3 regions of the Neobacillus sp. BP17 genome follow, and region 1 is predicted to be linked to each of the others. Evidence: riboswitches for the same ligand, from Rfam matches in the RefSeq annotation. Region 1 holds a riboswitch; each other region holds the start of a gene.
What was found. A riboswitch is a leader RNA that binds a small molecule or an ion and turns the genes downstream of it on or off. The one in region 1 is predicted to bind S-adenosylmethionine.

Region 1 (10,755 bases):
TGAATTTCGAAAATAATCGGCATCGCCCTCGTAATGAAATTTACCATCCGTATAGGCAGGGAGACTAGCGTTTGGATAGGCTGATAAGAAAGCATGTTTAGGTAGTTCGATCTGTTCCAAGGCTAGTAACATATGATGGGGACCGAGACGGCAATTAAGTCCAACGACATCCGCCCCAAGAGCTTCTAGTCGTTTTAAGGCGTCATTAACAGGTGTACGGTCCTGTAAAAATCCGGGCTCCTGATGGGAAACCTGTGCAATGATTGGCAGTTTAGTTTCCTTTCTAGCAATCGATAGAACGGTCTCAAGCTCTTCCAAATTATAAAAGGTTTCGAGCAATAGACCATCCACTCCTTCTAGAAGGAGACAATACAATTGTTCACGGAAACTGCGTTTTAATTCATCAATCGATACTGAATCTGGTTTAATTCCGCGATTGCCGCCAATCGTTCCAAGGACGAACGTATTGGACCTGGAAGCAGCTTGTTTAGCCAATTGGACAGCAGCACTGTTAATTTCCTTGACGGAATCCTCTAAACCATACCTTTGCAGCTTAAGGTAGTTTGCTGCATAGGTATTGGTTTGAATCACATCAGCTCCCGCATCAATATAGGCTTTATGGATGGATCGGATGTGGTCTGGCTGGGAAAGATTCAATTCCTCCAAACAGCTATCTTTACCGTAGGAATACAATAGGGTTCCCATGGCGCCATCGGCGATTAAGATTTGATTTTTTAATTTTTCTAAAAAGCTCATGATGATTCTCCTTGTTGTAGTACCAAATGATTCTTACGAACATGTTCTAGAGCCTGTGAAAAATCCTTTATCAAATCATCAGGATTTTCTAGTCCAACCGATAAACGAACAAGACTATTGGTAATCCCGCGCTTTTCTCGATCTTCTTGAGGCATCGCAGCATGGGACATTTTTGCCGGATAAGAGAGAATAGATTCTACCGCTCCAAGACTGACAGCAAAAACAGGTATTTCCACGTTTGCTAAAAAGGTTCGCAATGCATCTTCATTTGCTAATTCAAAAGATAGGACTGCTCCAGGTCCAGCAGCTTGATTCTTCTGAATGTGATATTGCGGGTGACTTTCCAGTCCTGGATAATGGACCTTATCAACAAGCGGGTGAGCATTTAAAAACTCTGCTAGTTTGATAGCTGAATTTTGAGATTGTTCCAAGCGTACGTGCAGTGTTTTGATTCCTCTTAATACTAGCCATGCATCTTGAACGCCTAAGATGGCCCCAAATCCATTCTGTAAAAAGCCTAATCTTTTCGCCAGGTATTCGTCATTGACGACTGCAAGTCCCGCAACAACATCACTATGGCCAGATAAAAATTTCGTCGCGCTGTGCAGGACAACATCCGCACCTAGCTCTAATGGTTTTTGATGTGAAGGGGTAAGGAACGTGTTATCGACGAATGTTAATGCACCCGTCTCCTTTGCAAGGTTGCTTATTGCTCGTATGTCAGTCACTTTCATTAATGGATTCGATGGTGTTTCTACATAAAACGCTTTTGTGTTCGGCTGAATAGCTTCTTTTACTTCCTCTAAATTTGTCATATCAACAAAGGTATGGTCAATTCCAAGTCGGGTGAGAACTTGCGTGACCATCCGAAATGTCCCGCCATACACATCCTCTGTAATAACAATATGATCACCTGCAGAAAGCAAGAGGAACGCTGTTGAAATGGCCGCCATCCCAGATGAAAAGGCAAATCCTTTGATTCCACCTTCGAGTTCTGCAATCACATCTTCAAGTGCTTCTCTTGTCGGATTTAAACTGCGGCCATAATCATACTTGCCAAACTGATCGAAGTCCGATTGGTGGAAGGTTGATGCATGCTGGATCGGTACACTAACCGCTCCAGTTACTGGATCAATTTTGTGCTTATTATGAAGGAGTCTGGTTTCAAAAGTATATTGATCGTGTGACATTAGGCAATCACTCCTTCTTGAACATGGATAAATGCTTTTTCTAAATCTTCTATTATGTCCTGTGAATCCTCAAGTCCTACGGAAAAACGTAATAACCGGTTACAAACGCCTGCTTGAATTCGAACTTCTTCTGGAATATCCGCATGTGTTTGTGTTGCCGGATAGGTAATAAAGCTTTCTGTCCCACCTAAACTTTCCGCAAAACTAATAAGCTTTAAACCTTGTAAAAATGGATTAACCCAAGTTTCGTCTTTGATCCTAAAAGAAACCATTCCACCTCGGCCAGGGTAAAGGACATCTGTCACCGCATCATGCTCCGAAAGAAATTCGACGATGTTTTTTGCATTTTTTTCATGTCGTTCCAACCGAAGAGACAATGTTTTCATTCCGCGCATTAATAACCAAGAATCAAAGGGACTTAGCACCGCTCCAGCACCGTTATGGTGGAAGGCCAATGCTTCACAAAGTTCTTTCCCAGTTGCAACAACAAGGCCGGCAAGGACGTCATTATGTCCACCTAAGTATTTCGTTGCACTGTGGATGACAATATCCGCACCAAGTGTAATCGGCTGCTGCAGGAGTGGCGTATAGAAAGTGTTATCCACGATTAATAATAATCCGTGCTGCTTTGCAATTTTTGAAACTGCCGCAATATCAGATTCCTGCATGAGCGGATTGGTTGGTGTTTCTAAGAAAATAGCTTTTGTTTGCGGGGTAATTTTCTTTTCAATCTCATCCGGACAACAGGTATTCACATATTGAGTCGTTAAGCCCCATTTTTTATATCCCTTTTCTAATAGGCGGTAGGTACCTCCATATAAATCTTCACTGACGATCCATTCGTCACCAGATTCAAATAGTGCAAGGATCAGTTGAATGGCCGCCATACCAGAACTGCATGCATATCCCTGATCCGCATTCTCTAAATCAGCAATAGTTTTCTCAAGGAGCTGGCGTGTTGGATTTCCTGTTCGCGTATAGTCAAAGCCAGTTGATTGGCCAATACCCTCATGGCGGAAGGCCGTTGAAAAGTATACAGGTGGGTTAACCGTTCCAGTAGTTGTTTCACTTCGGTTACCTATTTGGGCAAGTTTCGTATCGATTTTGTACATAACGGACACTCCTTAGTAATAAAAAAATTAATATAATATTTCACATTAACGCGATTGAGTAATAAAGCTTTTTGATAAATAAAAAAAGTCTTCTTATAAGAAGAAGACTTTTGTATGCACAACGCACTTGTCATTCTTCTTATCTAGCAAATTAGTAAATTTGCAGGACTTAGCACCTTTTCAATGAGAATAAACATTGAAGGTTGCTGAGGTGTCGCAGGGCCCTTCCCTCAACCTCTCTTGATAAGAAAACAATTATTTAGATTATTTATAAAATTTACTACAAAATTCGTGTTATGTCAAATCGTTTTTAAAGTAAAACATAATAATGAAGAAACTAGACGGAAATTCTTTATAAAAAAATATATAAATAGTTAATTGAAAACTTGTTGACAGTGGTAGTTTATGGATTTATTATAAGGTTATAAATTGTTCTTAATAAAGAACTATTATAGGTATTATGCAGTGCTAATTTATTAGTTGTGATACATAAAGTTGATAAAATTATACCATAGTTTTGGGAAATTAAATTAAAATAATTTCTATTAGTTAATTATGGAATTGGTGTTCTATTTAGTGAACCTATAATTCGATTAAAAAATTGTAAAACTGATGAAATGTATAGCAGGAGGAAAAGATGAGCGCTATAGCCGGAATATATCATTTAAACGATGAACCAATCAATCTAGAGCACGGAAACCGGATGATGAAAGAATTAGAAAAATATCCGGCAGATGATATTCAAACTTGGCATAACGACAAAGTCTTTCTTGGCTGTCATGCACAGTGGATTACACCGGAGTCTGTTGGTGAAAAGCTTCCTTATTATGACCATGAACGGAAGTTAGCCATTACAGCTGATGCGATTATAGATAATCGAGATGAATTGTTTGAGAGATTACAAGTTGATAAAAGGAAAAGAAAAGAAATCACTGACAGTGAACTAATTTTGCTTGCTTATCATAAATGGGGAGAGGAATCTCCGAAATATCTAATTGGGGATTTTGCATTCATGATTTGGGATGAGAGAAAACATAAACTTTTTGGTGCGAGGGATTTTTCTGGGGCACGAACCCTTTATTTTTATCGGTATAAACAGAGATTTGCATTTTGTACAGTAATACATCCACTACTATCATTACCTGATATTGAGATGGAACTTAATGAGCAGTGGCTTGCTGAATACTTGGTATTGGCGGGAACGATTGATGCGGTAAATACATCAATTACACCATATAAAAATATTGAACAACTACCTCCTTCTCATAGCATTTCGTTAGTTGGAAATAAAATTAAGTTTACTAGATATTGTAATTTAATACCTGAAAAACAATTAAATCTAAAATCAGATGAAGAATATGTTGAAGCCTTTCAAGATGTTTTCCAAAAGGCAGTCACCTCAAGATTACGTACTCATCTCAATGTGGGGGCACAACTAAGCGGTGGATTAGATTCGGGAGCTGTTGTTAGCTTCGCCGCAAAAGCTATGCGGGAAAGTAATAAAAATTTACATACCTTTAGTTACATCCCTCCAAAAGACTTTGTAGATTTTACACCAAAGCAATTATTGGCTGATGAAAGACCATTTATTAAATCAACTGTACAACATGTTGGGGGTATAAAAGATTCCTACCTGGATTTTGATGGAAGGAATTCATATTTAGAAATCGACAGTTTACTGGAAGTTTTGGAGATGCCATACAAGTTTTTTGAGAACTCCTTCTGGTTAAAGGGAATGTTTGAGAGAGCCAGTGAGGAAGGAGTAGGGTTATTATTAAACGGTGATCGAGGGAATTTCAGTATTTCTTGGGGCTACGCCATGGATTACTATTCGATGCTTTTAAAGAGGTTAAAATGGTACCGCCTTTATCAAGAATTAGATGAATATTGTAAAAAGGTTGGCGGAGCAAGATTACGTAGGTTACCGGATATTGTTAGAGTAGGTTTTCCGGTTATAGACAAATTTTTTCAGCAAGGTACTCCTTATAAACTTCCTACAATAATTAATACGGAATTTGCCAATCATACTGATATTTATAACAAGCTAAAAAAATATGGCATAGAAAAATCTGGATGGTTTCCTACATCAACTATATATACTGAAAGAAAAAGGCATTTTGAGAATATGTTTATCTGGAATGCAGGGAATACTCTTGCTGCAAAACTATCATTACGTTACTTACTATCAAAGCGGGATCCAACAAATGATATACGTGTTGTACGTTTTTGCCTATCTGTTCCAGAAGATCAATATGTTCAAAATGGCATGGATCGGGCTCTTATAAGAAGATCCACAGAAAACTATTTACCTGACAAGGTTCGATTAAACCAAAGTATTCGGGGGGTCCAGGGGGCTGATTGGGTTCATCGGATGATTCCATATTGGAATGATTTTAAGGATGAACTACATCAACTTATTGAAGATAAAAGAGTATTGAAATTTTTAGATCGTCAAGTGATAAAGAGAGCATTACTAAAGGTTGAAGAAGGCCCAAAGCCTGAATATGCCACTGATCCAGAATATAAAATTTTAATGCGCAGTTTAATTATATACCGATTTATAAAAAAATTTCCTTGAAAGGAGGTGAGAAGATGAAAAAAGAATGGCAGAAACCAGAATTACAAGTGCTTGATGTAAAAATGACAATGCTTGGAAAAGATGGGGATTTTACTGATGCAGCTTTTCCAGAAAACACTCCAAAAGCTGATCTAACTTTCTGTTAAGAGTTAGAAAAAAAGTAAGAACAGATTTAGTTAAATGTTTTTTCATAATTCAATCTGCTAGGGTACCGTACATAAGGAACCTTGTAGATCCAGTTTTTTTATAGAAGTATACATGTTAAAAGCCCTTATGATTAAAGAGATGATAAGGGCTTTTAACATAACCTTTGAAATATTGGAGTGAATAGAGTGATAGAAACTAAAAAACAAGTGGTTTATAAGGCCTTTGGTTTTTCTGTCATAAGTGAGATTCTTTTACCTGAATTACCTCATATAAAGAATAAGGTAGAATCAATCGATATTGAAGTGAAAATAGAGGATTTAACTAAAGAATGGTACGAATTATCGGATTATAATAATGCTTTTGTTATTAAAGAAAATCTAGTGATGTTTCAAGTTCCTGATGTTGCAACTTTCTCTATCCAAGATGGAAATAGAATTTCGGTTTCACCTTTGAAAGAAAATGAAGAAGACGTGATAAGACTTTATATTCTTGGAACCTGTATGGGTGCAATATTAATGCAAAGAAAAGTATTTCCTTTACATGGAAGTGCGGTTGCTATTAATGGAAAAGCATATGCTTTTGTGGGTAATTCTGGAGCTGGGAAGTCTACAACGGCATCCGCATTCTTGAATCACGGATATCAACTTCTTAGTGACGACGTAATAGCAATAACGTTATCACAGAATGACTCTATTCCATATGTAACTCCATCATATCCACAGCAAAAGCTATGGCAAGATAGTCTAAATATTCTTGGAATGGAATCTAATGACTATCGACCAATATATGGTAGGGAAAATAAGTACTGTATTCCAGTGGCTTCGAAGTTTATTTCTGAGCAAATTCCCCTTGCAGGAGTGTTTGAACTAATAAAAACTGAGAATAATGAATTTGAAATTTGTCCAATCAATAACTTAGAACGATTTTATACACTTTACTACAATACTTATCAAAATTGTTTTATTCAAAATTTAGGGATCATGGATTGGCACTTTAAGACAACAGCAAAAATTGTTGATAAGATAGACATTTACCAAATACATCGTCCTGTTTCTGGAGCAAGTTCCACTCAAATAGTTTCGCAAATATTAAAAACAATCAGCAAAGGAGAATAAGCAATGATTAGAAGTGGAAATATCTCATTAGGTCATTCCGTTATACAAATCAAAGGAAATCTTGTTAGTAATATGGGTGGAGAAAAAGTGATGCTAAGTGTTAAAAACGGAAAGTACTATAACTTAGGTGAAATTGGTGGGGGTATTTGGGATCTTATTGCGGAAGAGACTTCAGTTAATCAATTGGTGACAAAATTACTATCAAATTTTAATGTAACTCAGACCGAATGTGAGGAACAAGTGATTTCTTTTTTGGAACTATTATTAGAAGAAGGCTTAATTGAAATAAATGATAGTATATAATCTAGCAACCTAATTTTAAATATAAGTAAGGAGCAGCTAATGAAAGTGTTGAGAATGGTAAGAATTTTTTTATTATTGAGTATGAATTTTAAGTTACTTTTAATCGAGGCTTTTTTTCTACTGGGTTGGGCTCGTATACTTAAAAGTATGTCTTTTGCAAAGGTTGCTCCTTCATTAGGTGAATACATGAATGAAACATCCTTAAATTTAGATGAATCTAAAAAACAGCTTCTTAAAAATGTTTCTGAAGCAGTTAATTTAATGAGTCGTTATACTTTTTGGGAAAGCATGTGTCTAGTTAAGGCAATTGCAGCAATGAAAATGTTGGAAAGGCGCCACATAGAAAGTACCATATACTTAGGGACTGCAAAAGATAAGACTGGAAAATTGATTGCTCACGCATGGCTGCGCAGTGGCCCTTTCTACATAACAGGTGCAGAAGTTATGGACCAATTTGTTGTTGTAAGCAAATTTGGAAAAAAAATACGTTGATAAAATAATAAAGGAGTCAGCCATGGAGAACAATTTCAGTCTCAATGTTTCTCAAATCCCTATGGAACTACAGCTAATTATAGATATTTTAAAGATGGAAGATGTTGAACATGATCCAGCTGACCTAAAGAAAAGACTAGAAGCTGCAAATTGGGAGTTATTTCTTGAATTAACCATGCACCATCGTGTGTTTCCTCTATTAAATAGTAAATTGAAAAAGATTAATAAAAGTTTGATTCCTCCGTATGTAGTTCAGACAATTAGCCAAACATACATGATGAATACATACCAAATGCTGGGCTTTAGCGCTGAGATGGAGCAAGTTGGTAAATTATTCAATGATAATAATATACGTCTCCTTTTTTTAAAAGGTCCGATACTTGGTGAAGATCTTTATGGTGATGTTTCCCTTCGAACATCTGGAGATTTAGATTTTCTAATTTCAATAAATGATTTGAACAAAGCAGAAGAACTTCTAAAAAAAAATGGTTATGAAAAAGATGACTATATTAAAACAGTACTAAATGATTGGAAGTGGAGACATCATCATGTTACATACGTACATCCTCAAAAAAAGATTAAACTAGAAATTCATTGGAGATTAAACCCTGGTCCCGGGAAAGAGCCACGCTTTAAGGATTTGTGGAAGAGGAAACGAATAAGTTCATTAACAAGTTATCCTGTCTATTATTTGGGAAGAGAGGATTTATTTTTATTTCTTGTTTCTCATGGTGCACGTCATGGTTGGTCTCGCCTGCGCTGGTTATTAGATATAAATCAAATCTTAAGACAAGGTACTAATTGGAGAGAACTTATAAATTTATTAAAAAAGTATAATTACCTCGATGTTGGGGGACAGGCTGTTTTTTTAACATCACAATTACTAGGCACTCCTATTACAAAAGAAATGAAAACATTTATTACAGGTAACCGCCCAAAAAGACTAGCTCAGGATGCTGTCTTTTATTTAGAAAAAATGGTGAATCTACATAATGAACCTGTTCCTAAGGATATAGCAAAATATCATAAACGTCATTTATTTTGTTTAATGTCTAAAAAGCAAAGGTTTTTCTTTATTATGAGTTTTTTGTATCCATACCCTGAAGATGCCCAAACATTGCCCTTACCCAATTACTTGCACTTTTTATATTTTCTTCTACGTCCCTTTTTATGGGCTTGGAGGAAAACCAAGTACCATGCACTATCATAGGAGGATATGGTTATGAAACAGGTTTTTTATTTTACAAAACGTTTACATTCCTTATCAGGCCGAATTCTATATTTAAACTTAGTAGGAATGGTATTGATCAGTTTATTTGAGGGGGTTGGTATTTTATTATTAATACCTTTGATAAATCTTAGTGGAATAATCGATGTAAACTCTAATTCAGCTCCGTCAATATCTTGGTTGTCTACATTTTTTCATATATTTCCAAAATCATTGAGTTTAATTTTCATTTTGAGTGCATATATCTTATTAATTGTCGGGCAGAGCTTTTTCCAGAGAAAGCAAACAATCTTAAATGTAAAAATCCAACAAAACTTTATTCGTGATTTAAGAGAAGATATCTATAAGTCTTTACTTCAAGCGAATTGGGCGTTTTTCCTAAATAAAAGAAAGTCAGATATTATTAATTTAATGACAAATGAAATAACACTCGTTAGTGCTGGAACAAATATGTTTCTTCAATTTCTAACGTCTCTTGTATTTACAATGATTCAGTTAGGGATAGCATTTTGGTTATCTCCACAATTGACAGTATTTGTCCTATTATTTGGAATAGCTATTATCTTTTTTTCCCGGAAATTAATAAATAAATCTAATAAATTGGGAAAGGAAACCTACGACCTCTCCCAAAGGTATATTGCAGGTATTACTGACCATTTTAATGGAATCAAGGATATTAAAAGTAACATGCTAGAGGAATCTCATTTAAAGTGGTTTCGGGCCTTAAGCCAAAAAATGGAGGAAAATAGAATAAAGTTAGTTAAATTGAATACAATATCTCAATTTATATACAAGGTTGTTTCAGCTTTTTTGATAGCAGCTTTTATGTTTTTTTCGATAAAAATATTTCAAGCACAACCCGCACAGTTAATGCTAATTATCGTCATTTTTTCCAGGTTATGGCCAAGGTTTAGCGGGATACAATCTAATTTGGAACAATTAGGATCAATTATCCCTTCCTTTAAAGCATTAATCGAATTGCAAAACCAATGTAATGAATCTAAGGAGCTAAATGAGGGGGAACTTCATCTTGTAAAACCTATCTCATTAAAGAAAGGGGTGGAGTGTAGAAACGTAAGTTTCAGATACAATCTTGCTGAACCAACAAATGCATTGCAAAATATAAATCTACTGGTACCTGCAAATCGAATGACTGCGATTGTAGGTAGGTCAGGTGCTGGGAAAAGTACTTTAATTGATTTGTTAATGGGCCTCAATCAACCTGAGAATGGTCAAGTATTAATCGACGGTAATCCTCTAACTCATAATAAATTACTTGAGTTAAGACGGTCAATTAGCTATGTACCTCAGGATCCATTTCTATTTAATGCCACCATAAGAGAAAATTTGTTAATTATTGATCAAAATGCAAGTGAAGAGGATATCTGGGAATCACTAGAATTTGCCGCAGCAGCTGAATTCATTAAAAAGTTACCAAATGGTCTTGATACTCTCATTGGAGATCGAGGTATAAAGTTATCAGGAGGGGAACGGCAAAGACTTGTTTTAGCACGTGCAGTTCTACGAAAACCATCTATCCTTGTACTTGATGAAGCAACTAGTGCCTTAGATACAGAAAATGAATCTAAAATTCAAGAGGCTCTTGAAAGGTTAAAGGGAACGATGACTATCCTTGTTATAGCCCATCGACTATCTACCATAAGAAATGCAGATCAAGTTATTGTGTTGGATCATGGTGAGATTATTCAACAAGGGGAATTCAACCAACTTGCAAATGAAAAGAGAGGAATGTTTAGTAGTTTGCTTAGGAAACAAATGGAGGTCAGTGTTTAATGTTATTGCAATGTACTCGTTTTTTATAAGAAAAATTAAA
Region 2 (10,755 bases), 2.6 Mb from region 1:
TAGCTTTTAGATAAGGTATAAATTTCAATTCCAACTTCCTTTGCCCCTTGAACCTGTAAAAAACTTACTGGTTTCTTACCATCAAACCCGATGGCACCATAGGCAAAATCATGAACTATACAGATATCATGTTCATTCGCTAGTTTGATTGTCTCCTCAAAAAATTCATGAGTCGCTACCGCACCAGTTGGATTATTAGGATAATTGAGGAACATTAGTTTTGCTCTATCTAAAACATCCCCATTCAACTCACCATAATCCGGTAGAAAATTATTTTCCTCCCTTAGCGGCATCCTTACCATTTCGGCTTTTGCAAGTGCAACCCCTGACAAATAATCCGGGTAGCCTGGATCAGGCACGAGGATGGTGTCGCCGGGATTTAATAAACACTGCGGAATTTCGACAAGACCCGCCTTACCGCCAAACAGTATAGCCACTTCTTTATCTGGATCAATGGGAATTCCATATTCTCTAAAATAAAAATCAGCAGCAGCTTGTTTTAAATACTGGTGCCCTTGAAAGGGAGAATATTTGTGATTTAATGGATTCACCGCGGCTTCCTGAAGTTTTGCTACGATATGTGCCGGTGTTGGCTGATCGGGGTTCCCTTGCCCCAAATTAATCACATCATACCCCTGTGAAATATATTCCCCGACTTTTTTAACGAGTGAAGCAAAAAACTGCTTAGGAAGACTATTTAAAATCTCTGATGTTGAAAATTGCTTCATGGTTCTCACCTGCTTTAATGATTTATAAAAGTAATTCTATTGTTAAATTCTAGTCACAAATGATATAACTTTTATAACAGCTTGTAAAGAAAAAATTCCGAAAGTTCAAACGAGGTGAAGATTCGTGAAATTAAAAATTTCATGTATACAAATGGATATCGCCTTTGGGGATCCAAATAAAAACTATCAATCTGCTGAAAGACTCATTGAAAAGGCTGTAGCCGGCCAGCCAGATATCATTGTACTACCAGAGCTGTGGACAACAGGGTATGACTTAACTCGTCTAAATGAAATTTCTGATAATCATGCTGGTAAGACCATTGATTTCCTTCAAAAGGCAGCAAAAAGGTACCAAGTAAATTTTGTTGGCGGATCTGTAGCCAACCGAGAAGAAAACGGTATAAAAAATACCTTGCTCATTGTCAATAAGGAGGGTAAACTCGTACACCAGTATAGTAAACTTCACCTGTTTAAGCTAATGGATGAACATGTTTATTTAGAAGCAGGCTCTCAAAAAGGACTATTTGAAATTGAAAATAATAAATTTGCCGGGACTATTTGTTATGACATTCGCTTTCCGGAGTGGATTCGAGCACATACATCTGAAGGGGCTGAGGCACTGTTTGTGGTTGCCGAATGGCCAGCGCAGCGATTGTCTCATTGGAGAGCCCTTTTAATTGCCAGAGCCATTGAAAATCAATGTTATGTCATTGCTTGTAACCGTGCCGGTCAAGATCCTAATAACCAGTTCGCTGGGCATTCCTTAATTATCGATCCGTGGGGAGAGGTAATAGTGGAAGCTGAAGAAAGCGAAGAAATTTTATCTGCAGAAATTGAGACGGATTTAGTCAAAGAGATTCGTAAACAGATCCCTATTTTCATTGATAGAAAACCCGAATACTATAATTAATTTTCAAAAAATATTGACAATATTATTTTATTGCTGATATGATTTTCACCAGTAAAATAAATATTCTCTTATCACGAGCTGGCTGAGGGATTGGCCCTTTGAAGCCCAGCAACCGACCTTAAACAAATTGGATAATAGAGTGCTTCCTGCGCTTAACGATTCCAATAAGGCACGGTGCTAATTCCAACAGAAGGATTATCTTTCTGAGAGATGAGAGGTGCGATAGACAATTTGTCTTCCCGAGCCTCTTTCAAATGAGAAAGAGGCTTTTTTGTGCCTAATGCACAATGAAGCCTCCCAAAAACAAGGAGGAGCCATTATGAGTCTACTAAAACAGAAAACATACCAACCATTAACTAACGAGAGTGCTGTAGAACTTGCACTGGAATTAAATATTTTTCCAGGCACTGCTAAACTCTCCTGCAAAGAGATTGGCGACGGAAATCTCAATCTTGTTTTTCATATTGTCGAAGAATTAAAAGGAAAAAGTATTATTATTAAACAAGCTCTCCCATATGCAAAAGTAGTTGGTGAAAGCTGGCCATTAACACTGAAAAGAGCAAAGATTGAAGCAGATGCCTTAAAAATTTTCGGGCAAATTGCTCCTGAATATGTTCCAGAAGTATTATTCACAGATGATGTCCTTGCTGTAACTATTATGGAGGATCTTTCCCATCTTTTGATCGCAAGAACTGGCTTTATTAAAGGTGAAAGCTATCCATTAATTGGTAAACATCTGGGTGAATATCTTGCTAAGACATTATTTTACACTTCTGATTACGGATTAGGCCCTGGAGTAAAAAAAGAACGTGTCCAACAATTTATTAATCCCGAATTATGCAAAATCACTGAGGACTTGATCTTTACCGACCCATTTATGGATGCAGATACAAACGAATTTGAGGATAGCCTTCGTCCAGCAGTCGAAGCTCTTTGGCATGATGAAGAACTAAAATTTCATGTAAATGTCTTGAAGAAAAGCTTTTTAACGGAGGCTGAGGCCCTCCTGCATGGAGATTTACATACTGGAAGTGTGTTTGCTAGTAATTCTGAAACCAAAGTAATTGACCCTGAATTTGCTTTCTACGGACCTGCAGGCTTTGATATAGGTCAAGTATTTGCGAACCTCCTTTTCCAGGTTATTGTGAATGAAGAAAAACGTGATCTTTTCATCAACCACATTGAAACCGTATGGAATGTGTTTGAGGAACAATATACATTCCTATGGAATACAGAAAATAAAGAGATTGCTGTAAAAACTTCTACATTCTTAAACTATCAGATATCCAAGTTTTTTGGGGATACCCTCGGGTTTGCAGGCTGTGAATTAATCAGAAGAACCATTGGCCTTGCACATGTTGCAGATTTAGATGGGATTGAGGACGAGCAAACCAGAATCACTACTAAACAAAAAACGATTGAACTCGGAAGAATCCTAATAAAACAACGAAATGAAATTAAGGATCTAACATCATTTATCGCAACTATAAAAGAACGTATATAGGTAAGAAAAGCAATCCATTTTGGATTGCTTTTCTAGTCGATTTTTGCCCACATCTCTTCTGGGTTTAGTTCATAAATACCATTCTCTCGAAACATATAGTGATTAATGATAAATTCCCGGCGAATGGTTGCATAGTCATCATGGAATTGTTTTATAAACTCATTTAATTGTTTTTCTTCGTATTTTTCACCCATTTTTAACCCCTGTATCATGTGTTCAAATACGATTAATTTCTTTTTTCGTTGTGCTGGAATATTTTTTAGTTTCCCAGTTTTCGTAAAGAAATTTTCGATGATTTTTTGTCTCTCGAGACTAGACTCGACCATTTCATCCAACTCCTCTCCCTTTTTTTCTAACAGTTCTGTAAACACCTTTGCCTGCTGATTTATCAGTGATTCGTTTAGGTAAAAGTAGATAGTATTCTTGACTCTTCTGTCATAAACCACATGAACTTCCCGTAATTTCTTTAAATGATGTGTAATCGTTGGAGCAGACAGGCCAAGCTTTCCAGCAATCGCCTGACCGTGGAGTGGGCCTTTCGCCAATATGGCTACTATTCGAATTCTTGTTGGATCTCCCATTGTTTTATAAAAAGATACGATTTTATCTAATTGGATCAATTTCCTACCTCACTTTTTTATAATTTCGATAACTATCTAATTAGATATATATCAAATTAACTTTACCATGTCAATAATTAAAAAAAAACACTCCCAAAAGGAAGTGTCTTTGATCTATTCTACTATTTACAACATTGGATTTTCATCTTTTGCTTTTAGACGCTGCCATCTTTTCTCAACTTCAGCTTCAAACTCTTCTAACATTGGCTTGTTCTCTTCTTTTAGTAGATGTTTTGTTTTTCCCATATACTTTAACCAATCCGAAAGTGGAATTCGTTTATTCTTTTCTTCTGGATTGTAAGTGATTGTTGTAACACCCTGTTCGACTTCATAAAGCGGGAAGAAACAAGAGTTTACCGCAGCCTCCACAATGGTTGTGCCAAAACGGTCATCGGATTTCCAGTTAAGTGGGCATGTGATGAGAATTTTACCATAAACGGTTCCAACATTTTGAGCATACCATTGTGCTTTTGCACCCTTTTTCACTAGGTCCTGAGGGAATGCCTCGGAACCAGTAAATACATATGGAATATTCGTTGCTGCCATTATTTGTGCGGTATCTTTATGATGGAAAGCTTTACCACGCTGTGTTTTTCCTACACCAGAAGTACTTGTCATATGACCGATTGGCGTGGAATATGACATTTGTGAGCCGGTATTCATGTAGCCCTCATTATCATATTCAAGCATAATTAGCTTATGACCACGAAGAGCTGTACCAATAGCTGATCCCATTCCGATATCCATTCCGCCATCGCCAGTAATCATTACAAATGTAGCATCATCAGATACTTGAATTTCACCGCGGCGTTTTAATTCCATGAATGCTTCAACTGTACCTGATAATGTTGCAGCACCGTTTTGGAATAAATTATGCATCATTGTTTGCTTATGGGATGTGCTTGGATACGATGTTGTTGTTACATAGGCACATCCAGTTTGGAATAGTGTAACGATGTCTCCTTCAATTCCTTTAAAGAACAACTCAAGACCAGCAAAAATACCACAGCCCGGACATGCACCGTGACCTGATGCAATTCGTTTCGGTTTACCAGTTAAGGCCCTAAGTGGTGGAATTTTCACTTTTAATTTATTGGTTTCTTCATCCATCTTTACATCAATTAATCCGGTTTTAAAGACATCCCCATGTTGTGGTAAAATAACTGGTTTGAGAATTTTCTCAGGATTGCCAGGGATATGTCCATAGTAATCAAAAGGCTTTTCGGCAAAGCCTTTTTCCAATGTATCCAATGCCATATCAAAGAAAGCCTCTGCATCACTTGCATAGAAATCCTTACCTCCAAGTCCAAATACACGACTTAACACAATCGTCTTGTTGTCTTTGTCATCTTGAAGGGCAGATTTCACTTCATGTGTAAGATTAGGCCCATTTGCTCCATAAGAATCCGCGCGTTCCCCAATTAATAATGATTTTACATTCTTAAGAGCTTCGCGAATTTCTTTTGCTGGGAATGGACGAATAATATTCGGGCTGATCACACCAGCCTTTATTCCTTTTTCACGAAGTTGATCCACAACATCTTTAGCAGATTCTGCTGCAGAGTTTAATAGAAATAAAGCTACCTCTGCATCTTCCATTTTATATAAATCTAGTATAGGATATTCTCTTCCAGAAAGCTTCGCGTATTCTTCAGCTACTTCTTTAAATACCTCACCAGCATTATACATTGCTTCTGACTGCTGGAAGTGATTATTAAGGAAATCATCTCCGCTCATATGCGCACCAATTGTTACTGGTTTACTTAAATCCCTGATAAAGTTGTAATCTGTTGGGCATTCTCCCACAAATTGCTGTACAACACTGCGATCCTTAAAGAATTCAACCCGGCGCTTTTGATGGGAAGTAAAGAATCCATCATAAGCAACAATAACTGGTAAACGGACTTTAGAATGTTCCGCAATTTTTAATGCCATAATATTCATATCATATACAGCTTGCGGGGTTTTTGCTGTTAATATGACCCAGCCTGTATTTAAAGCATAATATAAGTCAGAATGATCTCCGCGAATATCTAATGGACCACTGACAGCACGTGTAACAAGATTCATTACCATAGGAAAACGAGTACCTGATTGGACTGGCATCTGCTCAAGCATATACAAGAATCCATTTGCACTTGTTGCATTGATTACCCTTGCACCTGTTGCTGCTGCACCATAGCAAATCCCGGCCGAACCATGCTCACCATCTGCAGGAATCAGTTTAATATCATGTTCTCCACGTGTTTTCATTTGATCTAGAAATTGAGCAACCTCTGTGGAAGGCGTAATTGGGAAGTATCCCATAATATGATAATTGATTTGTGCTGCGGCCATTGCAGCCATTTCATTCCCAGATTCAAAAGTAGAAATTTGTTCTGCAATCCTTTTTGCTGTTAATTTATCTTCTAAAATAGACATTATTGGACCCCTCCTGCAATATACGGAAAGTTTTGCTTTACGCGGTGTTCATCTGCATACCCAAGTAACTCACGAAGATCACCAAGGGCATCTGTTGGACAGGCCTCCACGCATTTCAGGCAGCCCTTACAGTATTGATAATCAATACCTTTAAGGAACATTTGTTTTCTGCCGCGCTTATCCTCCCCTTCTTCCCAAACGAAACAAAAGTCCGGACAAACATTGTCACAAGCTGCACAGTTAATACATTTCTCTTGCTGGAATTCTGGAAGGAATCCTTGCCGTGAACCGCTTAAATCTTTATATATACTATTAGCTTGTGAAACCATGACTCCACCGATTTCCTGGGTCATGTATCCAAGCATTGGCAATGAACGGGTGAAGGATTTTCCTTCCGCACCGGCTGGTACTTCGTATGTTTTAAATTGAACCTCATTATAACCGCGATCAAAAGTACGGATATTTGGTTCAACTAGATGTGGGTATTTTTTTGTGAACGTTTTCCTTATTACATCTCTCATTGATTCTGGATCTAAAAAGTCACAAATGCGATAGAGTGCACCTAGCATGGCTGTATTTACTTTCGTTTTTTCCTCAACGGCAATCGAAAGGGCATCTATTATAGCAAGTGTACCGTATTGCAATTGTAAATCCTTTTTTACTTCATCAAAATCTCTCGAGGTATTAACGAGTACGATACCATCAGCATTTAATCCGCTGACAACATTAACAGTTCTATATAAAGCTTCATGGAAAACCCCAACAATATGTGGTTGTTCAATTGGACTATGGTCTCTAATTTCCACATCTGGTTCACAGAAGCGGATGAAACTCTTTACTGGAGAGCCCTTTTTTTCGGATCCGTAGGATGAAAAATTGGATCCTTTCAAGCCAAGACTCAAAACGCCTGCCTCCGCCAACATTTTTCCAGCAAGGTTAGCACCTAACCCCCCAATTGATTCAAGACGGATTTCAAAAAATCCTAGTTCATTTTTTTTCGGTAAAATAGACATAATGTCCCTCCCTGACTTCGTTCAATAAAACTCCACGAAATAGACATAAAATTTTACTATCCCACAACTATTGTAAAACGAATATTTTTATTAATCTGTGATAAAAGTCAAACACAAAGAAAAAAATTTTGTAACACAAAAATTAATTATTGAATAAACGCAAGTATATATGATCTTCAAGACGACATTTCATTATATAACAGATTATAAATTGTTGTATAACAGAATAAAACAAAAAAGGCCTGCACCGATTATGGTACAGACCTCTAAAAATTTTTATAAATCATTAATGACAATATATGATGCCTTTACAGGTCCATGAACTCCAACGACAAGATTCAATTCAATATCAGCAGAGTTACTCGGTCCAGTAATAAAATTGATGCATGAAGCTACGTGACCAGTTTTCTTATGAATCTCCCGCATCTTTTGAGATGCTTGCGTAATCCGCGGTACTAGTGTACTTTTCGGTATAAGTGCGATATAGGTGGCAGGGAGAAAACTGACAGTTCTCCCCTTATTCTCATCGCTAAACAATACGACCGTTCCGGATTCAGCCAGTGTTATTTCACTAATTGTAATCCCCACATTGGCCTTCTCTGCTTTTGCAATGTTTTGGTGCCCCTTGCTATGATTCCATTCGTAAACTTCTATATTCTGTGCTGGCCATTCCTTTTTTATAAGTGGATCGAGTCCCCACTTGGAAAAGCGTTCATCTTTCCATGTGACAATCGGACCACCGCCAAAGCCAGAAACTACTTCATTTAGGACTGAAGGTAAATCATTGCTATCAGTTACATAAAGGTTTGTATGAATTTTTTTACATTGCTCTTTAAGAACCTCTAACAATTCATCTTGTGTAGCATCCTTTAATACCTCATATTGGGGCTGGAATTTCCAGGCCGGCCTTTCAACGGGGGAGGAAATGCGCGGCCGCCCAAGACTGCCCGCAATTTGGTTTAGAAATTTATCTCGATTGTGAATCGCTCCAACCATGATTATTTGCCTCCTTTTTCACGGTTTTTAAACCAATCTCTGAATCGCTCTTTATTTGGTGCTGGAAAATCACGAATATCTGTCCAAGCCTTTAATGGACCTGGTCCCTTAGAAATCTTCTCACCCACTGTAAAAGGGTTCATTGCAGCAGGTGCCATCTTAGATCCTATGTTATACATGATTGGAGAGGCTGCCCCTAAACCAAAAGCCTTCATTAATAGTTTTTCGGATATTGGTGCTTTTCCCTCTTTTTCAACAATGACTTCTCGGTGTTTATGAAGAAGGTTATGTAACGGGATTTTTACTGGACATACCTCTGTGCAAGCTCCACATAGGGTTGAAGCGTAAGGGAGCTCTTTAAATTCATCGTATCCGCCTAATAATGGAGATAGGACTGCACCGATAGGCCCCGAATAAATAGAGCCATATGAATGTCCGCCCACATGCCGATAAACCGGACATACGTTAATACATGCCGCACAGCGGATACACTGTAAAACAGATTGGAACTCTCCGCCAAGTATTTTGGATCTTCCGTTATCAACAATGACAAGGTGAAATTCCTCAGGGCCATCGACATCTAATGCTTCTTTCGGTCCTGTTAACACAGTAATATAGCTAGTTAATTTCTGACCTACCGCACTTCTCGTTAGTAAACTAACTAAAACTTCCATCTCTTCAAAGGTTGGAACCAGTCTTTCCATTCCCATAACTGTAATTTGTGTTTTAGGTAATGCTGTTACTAAATCAGCATTTCCTTCGTTAGTTACTAGACTAAAAGAACCAGTTTCGGCCACAGCAAAATTACAGCCAGTAATCCCGATATCTGCTGATAGGTATTCCTTTCGAAGCATCTCACGGGCATGCCATGCTAATTCTTCTGGTTTTGATGTTTTTGTGTAACCTAACCTATCCGTAAACACATCACGAATTTGTTCCTTATTTTTATGAAGCGCTGGTACAACAATATGTGATGGGGGATCATGATCATCAATTTGAAGAATGTATTCACCAAGGTCTGTTTCTATAACCTCACATCCCTCTTTTTCCAACATTGCATTTAAACTGATTTCTTCAGTTACCATCGATTTCGATTTAACAATTTTCTTGGCTTCCTTCTTTTTTACAATCCCTTGGATGTACTCATTTGCTTCTTCCTTAGTTTGTGCAAAAAATACATGTCCGCCACGCTTGGCAACATTCTCACTTAGTTGTTCTAAATAATAATCTAAGTTTTCCAGTACATGTTGGCGGATTTCTTCTCCATGCGAGCGCCATTCTTCCCAGTTTCCTAGTTCCTCAGCGGCGACTCTTCTTTTTACACCCATACCGTCCTGTGCTCCAGCAACAGCCCCGCGCATGAAGTCATCATGAATTCCTTTATCAACACGTTCTTTAAAATGTTCTGTGCTAATCTTCATTGCCATACAGTCATTCCTCCATTCTTCTACGTTAATAAAACTTGTCTGTTGATTTCCGCTCCAGGCACTTCAATCAACAGAGTTCCAAAATCAACGGCTATTTAATACCTCGGCAATATGCATTACCTTGATTGGCTTACCAACTCTATCAATTCTTCCGCCGATATTCATCAAACAGGCTGCATCCGCACCGATTAGATACTCAGCCCCAGTTTCTTCAACGTGTCGGACTTTTTCATCCACCATTTGCTCTGAAATTTGAGCCATTTTTACCGCAAAAGTCCCCCCAAAACCACAGCATTGTTCCTTCCCAGGCAATTCAGTAAACCTTAGACCTTTTACATTACTTAATAGAATCATAGGAGCTTTCTTTACACCCAACAATCTTGTCATGTGACAGGAGGTATGATAGGTTACACTTCCTTCAAAACGGGCACCGACATCTTCAATTTTCAAAACATCAACAATGAATTGCGTAAGTTCAAATGATTTTTCAGCAAGTCTTTTTGCTTTTGGTTCCCAAACCGGGTCTCCCTTAAAGATATGCTGATATTCATGGAACATAGTTATGCAGGACCCTGATGGAGAGACTATGTATTCAGCATCGCTAAACGTGTCGATCATTCGTTTCATAGCTTCTTTTGTTTCTTTAACATAACCACTATTATATGATGGTTGCCCGCAACAAACTTGCGATTCAGGAAAATCAATTTCACACCCGAGCCTCTCAAGTAATTCGACAGTGGCCTTTCCTACATTACTTTTGAACATATCTACAATACAAGTTGCAAAAAGTGTAACCTTCATGATTGTCTTCCTCTCCTATTTTTCAAATTTACACGAGTTCCGCTGATGAACTGGTCATCTGATGACTAATTGAAAAAAATTAAGATTTTTATATCATTCATACTACAATAAAAGTAGACCCTATTGAAAGTGCTTCCAGCAAAAAAAAAGAAAATTTTAAAAAACATGCGTTCCAAATTAGTTTGGAGGTTGCATGTTTTTTGGATTAATTATACAAAAAGTTAGCTTGTAAAATTCGCAGATTGAAAATATTTTTGTAATACGGCTTCAACGTTCTCAAGATGTAAAAGCATAAACTTTCTTGCTTTTTCTTCATCCTGTTCTTTAACCGCCTC
Region 3 (10,755 bases), 180 kb from region 1:
CACTTCCACATAAAGTTCCCCCCTAGAGTAGTTATAACCAATTAGTGAATGAATTCCAATGCACGAAACTTCACTAATTCAAAAAAGACGAATTATTTTTAATTGCTTCCTACTTCCGCTAAAATAATATAATCATGGAAAAGGAGCGAGAAGAATGATCTATCCTTATAAAGATAAGTATCCTCACATAGCGGATACTGCTTTTATTGCCGACTATGTGACAATTACTGGTGATGTTGTAATTGGCGATGAATCAAGTGTCTGGTTTAATACTGTCATTAGAGGGGACGTCGCCCCAACCATCATCGGTAAGAAAGTAAATATCCAAGATAATTCTATCTTACACCAAAGTCCCAATAACCCGCTAATTTTAGAGGATGAAGTGACTATTGGACACCAGGTAATTTTACACAGTTGTATCATTAGAAAAAAAGCACTCATCGGAATGGGATCGATTATCCTTGATAATGCTGAAATTGGTGAAGGTGCATTTATTGGTGCCGGCAGTCTGGTTCCCCAAGGGAAAAAGATCCCGCCTAATACCTTAGCATTTGGCAGACCCGCAAAAGTTATTAGAGAATTAACACCTGAAGACATTAAAGATATGGTAAGAATCTCTAGAGAATATGCAGAAAAGGGACAATATTATAAGTCCATTCAACCTTAATAATAAAGCGCAAGCGCCCTGGTCAGCGGCGTATGGCCTGGAGCGCTCCAACTGAGATAAAGGAAACACGAAGAGCGATAGCGATTCGATGTTGACTTATCGTAGGGAGGAGAGCGAAGGACAGTAGCCGCTAGGGCGCTGGAGCTAGACAGTAATCTAAGTTCAAAAACTTATACTATCTTATACTAAATAAAGCACCCAAGAAAACTTGGGTGCTTTTATTTATTAATTTTTCGATGATTGCAATGCTTTTTCTAAAGAATAATCCCGTTGAAATGAATAGACATCCTCCACATACACTTGATGCCAAACCATAAACATCAGCACAGTCCAGATTTTCCTGCTGTTATCTGCTTTGCCTTGGCTATGATCTTCAAGCAATTGAAGCACATAGGTTTTATTGATCAAATGATCGGTGTTGCTTTCACGGATGATTTTTTTGGCCCATTCGTTCATTTCATCCTTCAACCAGTGACGGATTGGAACAGGGAAACCTAGTTTCTTACGGTCTAGCACATGGGCAGGCACGATGCCTTCAGCGGCTTTACGCAAGATATATTTAGTCGTTCCATGAGCTGTTTTCAGGCTAGTTGGGATTTTTGACGCGACTTCGAAGACCGCTTTATCGAGGAATGGCACACGTAATTCTAAAGAATGAGCCATGGTTACTCTATCTGCCTTCAATAAAATATCACCGCGCATCCAAGTATGAATATCAATATACTGCATCCGATCAACCGGATCGTAGCCCCGCGATTCGGAGTAAAGAGGCTTCGTAATATCCTTATAATCTAATCCTTCACGGTAGACATTTAATAGTTCTCGTTTCTCTTCTTCTAAAAACATTTTTGCATTACCGATATAACGATCCTCCATCGGCGTTACACCACGTTCAATAAAGCTTTTTCCTCTCATTCCTTCAGGCATCATGCCTGCAATCCCTTTTAAAAGCACTTTTCCTGCTCTTGGGATTTTATTAAATACCTCTAATGATTGCGGTTCACGATAAATATTGTAGCCGCCAAATAATTCATCCGCCCCTTCACCAGACAGAACAACGGTTACGTGCTTTCTTGCCTCACGAGCAACAAAATATAACGGAACGCAAGCAGGGTCGGCAAGCGGGTCATCCATATGCCACATGATTTTTGGAATTTCATTCATGTATTCCTGAGGGGAGATCACATAACTGATATTTTCAACACCAAGTTTCTCAGCTGTCTCTTTCGCGACATCAATTTCACTGAAACCATTATGCTCAAAGCCAACAGAGAAGGTTTTAATGGCAGGGTGAAATTCTTTAGCAATTGACGCAATGATGGAAGAATCAATCCCGCCTGATAAGAATGAACCTACTGGAACATCACTGCGCATATGCATTTTGACTGAATCAAAGAGGACATCTTTAATTTCTTTTATAAAATCAGACTCCGCTTTTTGAACCGGTTTAAAATGTGCCTTCCAATATCTTTTAATTTCCATTGGTGAGCCAATTTTTTTTGAAAAATAATGACCTGGTTCTAATTTCTTAATTCCATCAGATAAAGTGTTTGGTTCAGGAACAAATTGATAGGTTAAATAATGCTGCAAAGAATCATAATTGAGCACATCATTTTCAAGACCCAACAAAATACTCTTTTTCTCAGACGCAAAAAACGTTCTGTCACCATCTTCAAAATAAAAGAATGGTTTAATTCCAAAAGGATCGCGTGCCCCATAAAGACTTTGCTCTTGTTTATCCCAGATAACGAAAGAGAACATTCCACGCAGTTTTTCAACGGCCTTTTCCTTTAAATGGCTGTAAAGAGCAATAATAACCTCCGTATCAGAACTTGTTGCAAACGTTAAACCCTCAGCTAATAGTTCTTCACGCAGCTCAACATAGTTATAAACTTCACCGTTAAAGATAATCCAATAGCGTTCATTTTCATAGGTTAACGGTTGATGACCGCTCTCAATATCAATGATACTTAAACGTCGGAATCCAAATTGAATATGATCATCATAATAAAAACCATCATCATCTGGACCACGATGAGTGATAATATCGTTCATATTTTTAAATTGTTGTTTTTGTACTTCACTATAGTTTTGTGTTGTATCGTGTACACAACCTATAAAGCCACACATTATGTACCTCACCTCTTCTAAATATCCCTAAATAAAGGATTTAATCCAAAAAACATACTCTCTAATACTACCACTTTTTTTTGAAAAAATGCACTGTGAACAATAGGTAAATTTACTATCCCCATTTTTTACTTCTTTTGACCTGTATAAACATTTCATTTTAGTCAAATACCGATTAAATGTGCAGGTAATTAGACGTACAAATAAAAACGGGAGTTACATGTCATATGTAACCCCCTCTTTTCTATTTATATATTTGCTTGCGCTCGTAATGCCTCTACTTTATCCGTACGCTCCCAAGGCAGGTCAATATCTGTACGGCCAAAGTGGCCGTAGGCTGCTGTTTGTTTGTAGATTGGACGACGAAGGTCCAGCATGTTGATGATTCCAGCAGGACGTAGGTCAAAGTTTTCACTCACCAGGTTCACTAGAATATCTTCGTTTACTTTACCAGTACCAAAAGTATCCACAGCGATGGAAACTGGTCGTGCTACACCAATCGCATAGGCCAGTTGAACTTCACATTTTTCAGCAAGACCAGCAGCCACGATATTTTTAGCTACATAACGAGCTGCGTAAGCTGCAGAACGGTCTACTTTCGTTGGATCCTTACCAGAGAAAGCACCGCCGCCATGACGAGCATATCCACCATACGTATCAACAATAATTTTACGGCCGGTTAAGCCTGCATCCCCTTGAGGGCCGCCAATAACGAAACGTCCGGTTGGATTAATAAAATACTTTGTCTTCTCATCGATAAGTTCCTTCGGTACAACAGGGTTGATGACATATTCTTTTAAGTTACGTTGTATCTGCTCTAACGTTACTTCTGGGTTATGTTGAGTAGAAATAACAATGGTATCAATCCGTACCGGTTTATCATTCTCATCATATTCCACCGTTACCTGGGTTTTTCCGTCTGGTCGAAGGTATTCAAGAACATTGTCTTTTCGCACTTCTGTTAATTTACGAGCAAGCTTATGTGCAAGTGAGATGGGAAGCGGCATTAGCTCTTTCGTTTCATTACATGCAAAACCAAACATTAGCCCTTGATCCCCTGCTCCAATTGCTTCAATTTGCTCATCAGACATTTGACCTTCACGAGCCTCCAAAGCTTGGTCAACACCCATTGCAATGTCTGGAGACTGTTCATCAATAGATGTTAAAACTGCACATGTCTCGGAGTCAAATCCATATTTCGCACGATCATATCCTATCCCTTTAATCGTTTCACGAACGATTTTTGGAATATCCACATATGTAGATGTTGTGATTTCCCCTGCAACTAACACTAATCCAGTTGTTACTGAAGTCTCAGCCGCAACACGAGCATTAGCATCTTTTGCTAAAATAGCATCTAAAATGGAATCAGAAATCTGGTCACAGATTTTATCTGGATGACCCTCAGTAACTGATTCAGAAGTGAACAAACGCGCGTTTCTTGACATCTGAATTCCTCCTTTATTATGAGATCACGAGGATTTTTTTCGAAGGTTACAGGTATACTTCTTAAACCTCGAGAATTTGATACGGTACTCATTCCCTTAGTATGTAATAAACAAAGGATTTTTATTAGAGACTCATTTCATAAAAGGACTTATACAAAACAAAAAACCTTACCATAGAGGAAAGGTTGTTTTCGGGCCTTTCGCTCTTATCGTTCAAGGCATTAGCCTTGCGTCAGATTAGCACCTTCGCATTTGAAAAGGACCTTTTAAAGTGGTTCATCTTTTCATACTGCAGGTTGCTGGGTTTCATTGGGCCTGTCCCTCCACCAGCTCAGGATAAGAGAGTATCCGTTCATCTTAGAATAATATCATACTGGGTAACAATGTCAATGTATTTTTTAGAAATATCTTCCTCATAAAATGGGAAAAATACGGTGTAAGTCATTAGTCTTTTATAAAATTTATTTATATCTTCATTTAAAGTTTTAAAATATATAAATCCAGATAAATAGGATACATTAATTCGACTAATGTGTTATACTTTTTGTATTATTAACCACATAAAACTTAGACAAAGGAAGGTCTCATTAAATGAATTCTGTTGATACTCCTAATGAATTAAATCAATTGTTGAATGAAAGTCATGTTCATGTACAATTATCTGTTCCACAGTTAGTTGAAAAAGTCTTAACCCGTCATGAAGGGGCACTAACTTCAACGGGAGCAATTAGTGTCGCTACTGGTAAATATACTGGCCGATCTCCACAAGATAAATTCATTGTTGTAGAAGATTCAACGAAAAATAAAATTGAATGGGGCACGACCAATCAACCAATTTCTGAGCAGGTTTTCACAAAGCTTTATCAAAAAGTCATTAATTATTTACAACAGAAAGAAGAAATCTTTGTTTTTAAAGGTTTTGCTGGTGCCGATACAAAATCACGTTTACCTATCCAAGTTGTAAATGAATTAGCATGGCAAAATTTATTTGTACACCAGCTATTTATTCGACCAACAGAAGAAGAACTGCTTGATCATAATACTGGTTTCACCGTTATTTCTGTCCCTAATTTCAAGGCTGATCCGGCAATTGATGGCACTAATTCTGAGGCCTTTATTATTGTATCATTTGAGAAAAGAGTTGTTCTAATCGGTGGAACAGAATATGCAGGCGAAATGAAGAAGTCTATTTTCTCAGTCATGAACTATCTACTACCTGAAAATAATATTTTTTCCATGCATTGTTCTGCCAATGTTGGCCTTGAAGGCGATGTTGCATTATTTTTCGGCTTATCTGGTACTGGAAAAACCACTTTATCCGCGGATCCAAATCGTCGATTAATTGGTGATGATGAGCACGGCTGGTCATCCAACGGTGTCTTTAATATCGAGGGAGGCTGCTATGCCAAATGTATTAATCTTTCTCGTGAAAAAGAGCCGCAAATTTTTGATGCGATTCGCTTTGGAACGGTATTAGAAAATGTTACCTTGAATCAAGAATCCAGAATCCCTGATTATGATGATGGCACATTAACAGAAAATACACGTGCCGCTTATCCAATTCATGCGATTGATAATATTGTTCAACCAAGTATTGCTGGACATCCAAACACCATCATCTTCTTGACGGCTGACGCTTTTGGTGTTTTGCCTCCTATTTCGAAACTTACTAAGGAACAAGCGATGTATCATTTTTTAAGTGGTTATACTTCAAAATTAGCCGGAACAGAGCGTGGAATAACGTCTCCACAAGCAACCTTCTCTACCTGCTTTGGTGCACCATTCTTGCCACTGCCAGCAACTCGATATGCCGAAATGTTAGGTGAGAAGATTCTTGAGCACAATGCCAATGTATTCCTTGTGAATACAGGCTGGACCGGCGGTGAATATGGGGTCGGTAACCGGATGAAGCTTTCCTACACCCGTGCTATGATCCAAGCGGCACTTGAAGGGGAACTAAATCATGTAGAAACAACCAAAGATAAAATTTTCGGTTTGAATATCCCTCTTCATATTGCTGGAGTACCAGATGAAGTCCTTCAACCTAGTAAAACATGGTCTGATCCGTTTGCTTATGAGAAGAAGGCAGAAGAATTAGCAGCACAATTCCGGGAAAACTTCAAGAAATTCACAAATGTCTCAGCGGAAATTGAACAAAAAGGCGGACCTATCGCGTAAGTGAAAAGTGACCTATCTATTCTAAAAGCCCATATCAATTCGATATGGGCTTTCTTACTTCTACCGTTTCTGATTTATTTAATAAAGTAAACCGATATTTGCCGCTTTTTTTCAGTTGGAAATCTCCTATATACATGGATATGTCTTTTCCATCAGTGGTCGTGTAATCGGTCTTATCTTTAAAGGTAAAAGTAGATACTTCTGCATTTTCAAGGTCAAATATTTCTAATTCAATTTCAGGTGGAAGGTTTTCTCCCTCTACCTCAATTGCAGCATCTTCATAGAAACCTGCATATAAAACCTCTTGGGAAATCATTAGAGTGGAATCACCTATCTTGATATAAGGCTCCATAACATAAATTGAAAATTCACCGACCTTTTTATTGCCGGCCATAAATTCAAGATTATATTTTCCAGAAAAAGTAAATGGTTTAAAACTTGTCATTGCATGACCATCTGCCCCATACATCCCCCCTGATATTACGGCTGTTGCAAGATGTTCTTTGACTCCTGTTTTTACATGGGTTGCCGTTACGTTTAAGGGTTTATTGGCAAAATCCTTTCCATAGTCACCCCATAAATAGACTGATATTTTTGAAACACTCCTTTGATCCTTCGCTATCCACTCCAGTGGAGCAAGCAGGCTAACCTTGTTTGGTATTCCAAAATTGCTATCAGGATAATATGGTGTGCCACTCTTATCCATTAAAGCAAAAAACTCGCCCTTTTTTACAACTTCTGTCTTTACAGATCCCGAATTGCTTAAACCTTCACCATGGCTTGTAAAATAAAGGATTGGAGCAATTATCGCCAACATAAATAGAGCTGCTAATGCCGCTAGTCTTTGAAAATTAAATCGCCTGCTTTGTTTCCGAGTGCTTTCCTCACGAATTGTTTTAAGAAAAGCGTTTCTCTGCTTTGCAGTTAACTCATGCTTTGGAAAATCAGCCATCATTTCCAGTAATTCTTTATCCTTCAATTGACTCAAAATACTCCCCCTCCTTTAAGCGTTCATTTAGCTTTCTCACTGCCCGAAAAAAAGTAACATTCACTTTATTCTCGGTCCAGCCAAGGACTTGACCTGCTTCTTGGGATGAAAGTTCTGCAATACCTCTTAATAAAACCACATCACGATAATTTGGCTTTAGCCCATTAATTGCTTCATACAAATAGGCATATTCCATTTTCCTAACAATTTTTTCCCCTGTATCTTGTTCATGAAGCTTAGGGGATTCATAATCTAAAATCTGTTTAAGTCTGTTCCAAACAGATTTCTTCCGGTAAAAGTCTATTGCTGTATTTCTTGCAATTGATATCAGCCATGTTTTCGGGCTTGAATCATTTTTAAAGTGACTTAAAGCTCGTAATGCCCGTAAAAAGGTTTCTTGAACCAAATCCTCAACATCCACCGAGCCTGTATAATAAACTAGATAATTGGTAACATCCTGCTCATATTGAATAAACCATTTCTCTATTTGATGGCCGCGCTCCAATCCAATCCCCCTTCCCAAAAACCTTAATCCTAATAAATCTATTAATAAGACGAATGTATCGAAAGTTTATTACACATTAATAATATTTTTTTCAAAAAGAAAAAGCAGGTGGCAAAACCCTGCTTAGTTCGTTGAATTTAATGAGATTAATTGGTAGGTGATGGTCGTGCTGTTATTCTGCAGCTCAACTTTTTTAATGATTGCTGTACCACTTAAATCACTATCCATTGTTTTTCTTACATCAATCGGAATCTCAATGGGATAAAGTCTATACCCTTCTTTTTCTAATGTGAAGACATTTTCCTCTACTCGTATCTCTCTTCCTTTTGTCACAATCATCGTATTTAACTCAAGAGGCATACCCATATCTTTGATCCGCTCCTCTGCTTGTTTTACCTTTATATTAACATCTTTTACGTTGACTTTTCATCCACTTTGATAGATCTGAGACGACTTTTCTATTTACTTCAGGAGGGAAGTAATGTGTAAACTCATCAAAATACCAGCAATCGACTGGCTTTTCTAATTCTCTCAACCTTCTTTCCAGGCGATAGGCATGCTCCACAGAGACATTACCGTCATTTACACCATGGATAATTAGGACTGGAGCAGTCAGTTTTTCTAAGGAATAGATTGGGGTTCTGTCTTGATAACGTTCCGGATATTTCTGTGGGGTCCCTCCAATCACACGTTTCATCATTCTTCTTAAATCCTTCCGTTCCATATAGGTAAGGGACATATCACTGACACCTCCCCATGTAACTACAGACGCGGTTTCAGGGAATTCGATCCCAGTCAAGAGTGCCATCACTCCACCACGCGAGAACCCAAAAATATGTACATTAAGAACCCTCGGCAAAGATTTTAACAGCCAAAAGGCCGCAAATGCATCTTCCCGATCGTTTCCGGCGAAATCCTCATTGCCCTCACCGCCCTGATTGCCACGATAATAAGGCGCAAAAACAATGAAACCTTCAGCAGCAAATTGGGCAATCCTTGCGGGTCGAACTTTGCCCACATTTTTGATGCCTCCCCGTAAATAAAGGAATCCATCATACTCACCTTCCCCTATTGGTTCCGCCAACATTCCTTTGACTCTTAATCCATTGGAAAGGTAGGTGATGACCTTTAATTCAACAGATGGATTTGGAGAAGGAAACCGCATGACCTCAACGATTTTCCCTTCAATGCTTTGGTTCATCTCACAACTTCCCTCTTTTTATCAAATTATAACACTTTGGCATTCACACATTTTTCTCCCGTTCATACGATATCTTAGGCAATTAGCCCAGATTTTTTATGAAATATAAGGAGGCTTGCTTCATGAAAAAATCATTAAAATTCAGTTTCTCCTTTCTGCTCATCACTATACTTATGTTCTCACTAGTGGCTTGTAATAGCACCACAAAAAATGAAACCAAGAAACTTGAAAAGGTTCGAATCGCTGAAGTTACTAGGTCCATCTTCTATGCCCCGCAGTATGTTGCCATAGCAAAGGGATTTTTTAAGGCTGAAGGTTTAGATGTGACGCTAACAACAACGCCAGGCGGCGACAAAACCATGACTACATTAATTTCCGGAGGAGCTGACGTTGCTCTGGTTGGATCGGAAACCTCGATTTATGTATACGCGCAAGGCGCAAATGACCCGGTCATTAATTTTGCCCAATTAACACAGACAGATGGTACATTCCTCGTTTCTAGAGAAAAAATAGATAATTTCTCATGGGATCTCTTAAAAGGAAAAACCTTCTTAGGTCAACGTAAAGGCGGCATGCCGCAAATGGTTGGCGAGTTTGTTTTAAAGAAGCATGGCATTGATCCACATAAAGATTTGAACTTAATCCAAAACATTGATTTTGCTAATATTGCCAATGCTTTTGCCTCAGGAACGGGCGAATTTGTGCAATTATTTGAACCAACAGCAAGTATTTTTGAAAAAGAAGGCAAAGGTCATATAGTCGCTTCCTTTGGGAAAGAATCAGGCCATGTTCCCTATACCACGTTTATGTCCAAGGAGAGCTATATGAACAAAAATAAAGAAACAATTGAAAAGTTTACTAGGGCAATTTACAAAGCACAACAGTGGGTAGCATCCCACAGTGCCGAAGAAATTGCCAAAGCAGTCGAATCATTTTTCCCGGACACAGACTTAGCTATTATGACCACCGTTGTGGATCGCTATAAAAGTCAAGGTTCCTTTGCCACAGATCCAGTTCTCGACCAAGCCGAATGGGATAATCTTCAAAACATCATGAATGAAGCGGGAGAACTTCCAAAAGAAGTAGATCACCAAACACTTGTAAACACAAAGATAGCAGAAAAAATTATTAACGAATAAAGGAAAGGGAGGCCGTCTCCATGAATTTTTTGTCCGTCCAAAATATTCATCATACCTATTTTACCAAAGCCTCGGCTGCCACGGCCCTCTCCGATATTTCATTAACCGTTGAGGAGGGGGAGTTTGTCTCCCTTCTCGGCCCTAGCGGCTGTGGTAAGACGACTCTGCTCTCCATTATCTCTAGTTTGCTTAAACCTACACAAGGTACGGTCTTATTAGAGAATAAGCCTGTAACAACCACCAAAAACCAAATCGGTTACATGCTCCAGCAGGATTATTTGTTTCCATGGAAAACGATTGAAGAGAATATTCTGTTAGGATTGAAATTATCGAAGCAGTTGAATGACCAAACAAGAGCGAAGGCCATGAGCCTGTTAGAGCAAATCGGATTAACCGGTGTGGAAAAACAAATGCCTAGGCAGTTATCAGGGGGGATGAGGCAGCGGGTAGCGCTCGTCCGTACCCTTGCCACAGAACCAAAGCTGCTTATGCTTGATGA

Region 2: linked by a shared signal. The riboswitch ahead of mtnK (S-methyl-5-thioribose kinase) and the one ahead of AC4QJR_RS23310 (methionine biosynthesis PLP-dependent protein) in region 1 are both predicted to bind S-adenosylmethionine.
Region 3: linked by a shared signal. The riboswitch ahead of metK (methionine adenosyltransferase) and the one ahead of AC4QJR_RS23310 (methionine biosynthesis PLP-dependent protein) in region 1 are both predicted to bind S-adenosylmethionine.

What each region holds. Positions count from the first base shown of each region.
Region 1 is NZ_CM184198.1:4,762,466-4,773,220, reverse strand. It holds gene AC4QJR_RS23320 (bifunctional homocysteine S-methyltransferase/methylenetetrahydrofolate reductase) at 1-756, opposite strand, end outside; gene metC (cystathionine beta-lyase) at 753-1,946, opposite strand; gene AC4QJR_RS23310 (methionine biosynthesis PLP-dependent protein) at 1,946-3,058, opposite strand; SAM riboswitch class I at 3,195-3,308, opposite strand; gene AC4QJR_RS23305 (lasso peptide isopeptide bond-forming cyclase) at 3,696-5,636, shown strand; gene AC4QJR_RS23300 (paeninodin family lasso peptide) at 5,651-5,782, shown strand; gene AC4QJR_RS23295 (aldolase) at 5,969-6,898, shown strand; gene AC4QJR_RS23290 (lasso peptide biosynthesis PqqD family chaperone) at 6,902-7,201, shown strand; gene AC4QJR_RS23285 (lasso peptide biosynthesis B2 protein) at 7,241-7,693, shown strand; gene AC4QJR_RS23280 (nucleotidyltransferase domain-containing protein) at 7,716-8,903, shown strand; gene AC4QJR_RS23275 (ABC transporter ATP-binding protein) at 8,916-10,715, shown strand.
Region 2 is NZ_CM184198.1:1,629,602-1,640,356, reverse strand. It holds gene AC4QJR_RS07890 (pyridoxal phosphate-dependent aminotransferase) at 1-728, opposite strand, end outside; gene AC4QJR_RS07885 (carbon-nitrogen family hydrolase) at 853-1,638, shown strand; SAM riboswitch class I at 1,704-1,855, shown strand; gene mtnK (S-methyl-5-thioribose kinase) at 1,958-3,142, shown strand; gene AC4QJR_RS07875 (DUF2087 domain-containing protein) at 3,175-3,759, opposite strand; gene AC4QJR_RS07870 (thiamine pyrophosphate-dependent enzyme) at 3,889-6,183, opposite strand; gene AC4QJR_RS07865 (2-oxoacid:acceptor oxidoreductase family protein) at 6,183-7,196, opposite strand; gene AC4QJR_RS07860 (LutC/YkgG family protein) at 7,473-8,192, opposite strand; gene AC4QJR_RS07855 (LutB/LldF family L-lactate oxidation iron-sulfur protein) at 8,195-9,619, opposite strand; gene AC4QJR_RS07850 ((Fe-S)-binding protein) at 9,704-10,420, opposite strand; gene AC4QJR_RS07845 (FadR/GntR family transcriptional regulator) at 10,642-10,755, opposite strand, start outside.
Region 3 is NZ_CM184198.1:4,579,235-4,589,989, forward strand. It holds gene AC4QJR_RS22390 (alpha/beta hydrolase) at 1-11, opposite strand, end outside; gene AC4QJR_RS22395 (gamma carbonic anhydrase) at 155-667, shown strand; gene asnB (asparagine synthase (glutamine-hydrolyzing)) at 893-2,797, opposite strand; gene metK (methionine adenosyltransferase) at 3,046-4,245, opposite strand; SAM riboswitch class I at 4,449-4,588, opposite strand; gene pckA (phosphoenolpyruvate carboxykinase (ATP)) at 4,837-6,423, shown strand; gene AC4QJR_RS22415 (hypothetical protein) at 6,458-7,411, opposite strand; gene AC4QJR_RS22420 (RNA polymerase sigma factor) at 7,392-7,916, opposite strand; gene AC4QJR_RS22425 (DUF2584 domain-containing protein) at 8,040-8,282, opposite strand; gene AC4QJR_RS22430 (alpha/beta hydrolase family protein) at 8,320-9,117, opposite strand; gene AC4QJR_RS22435 (ABC transporter substrate-binding protein) at 9,291-10,256, shown strand; gene AC4QJR_RS22440 (ABC transporter ATP-binding protein) at 10,277-10,755, shown strand, end outside.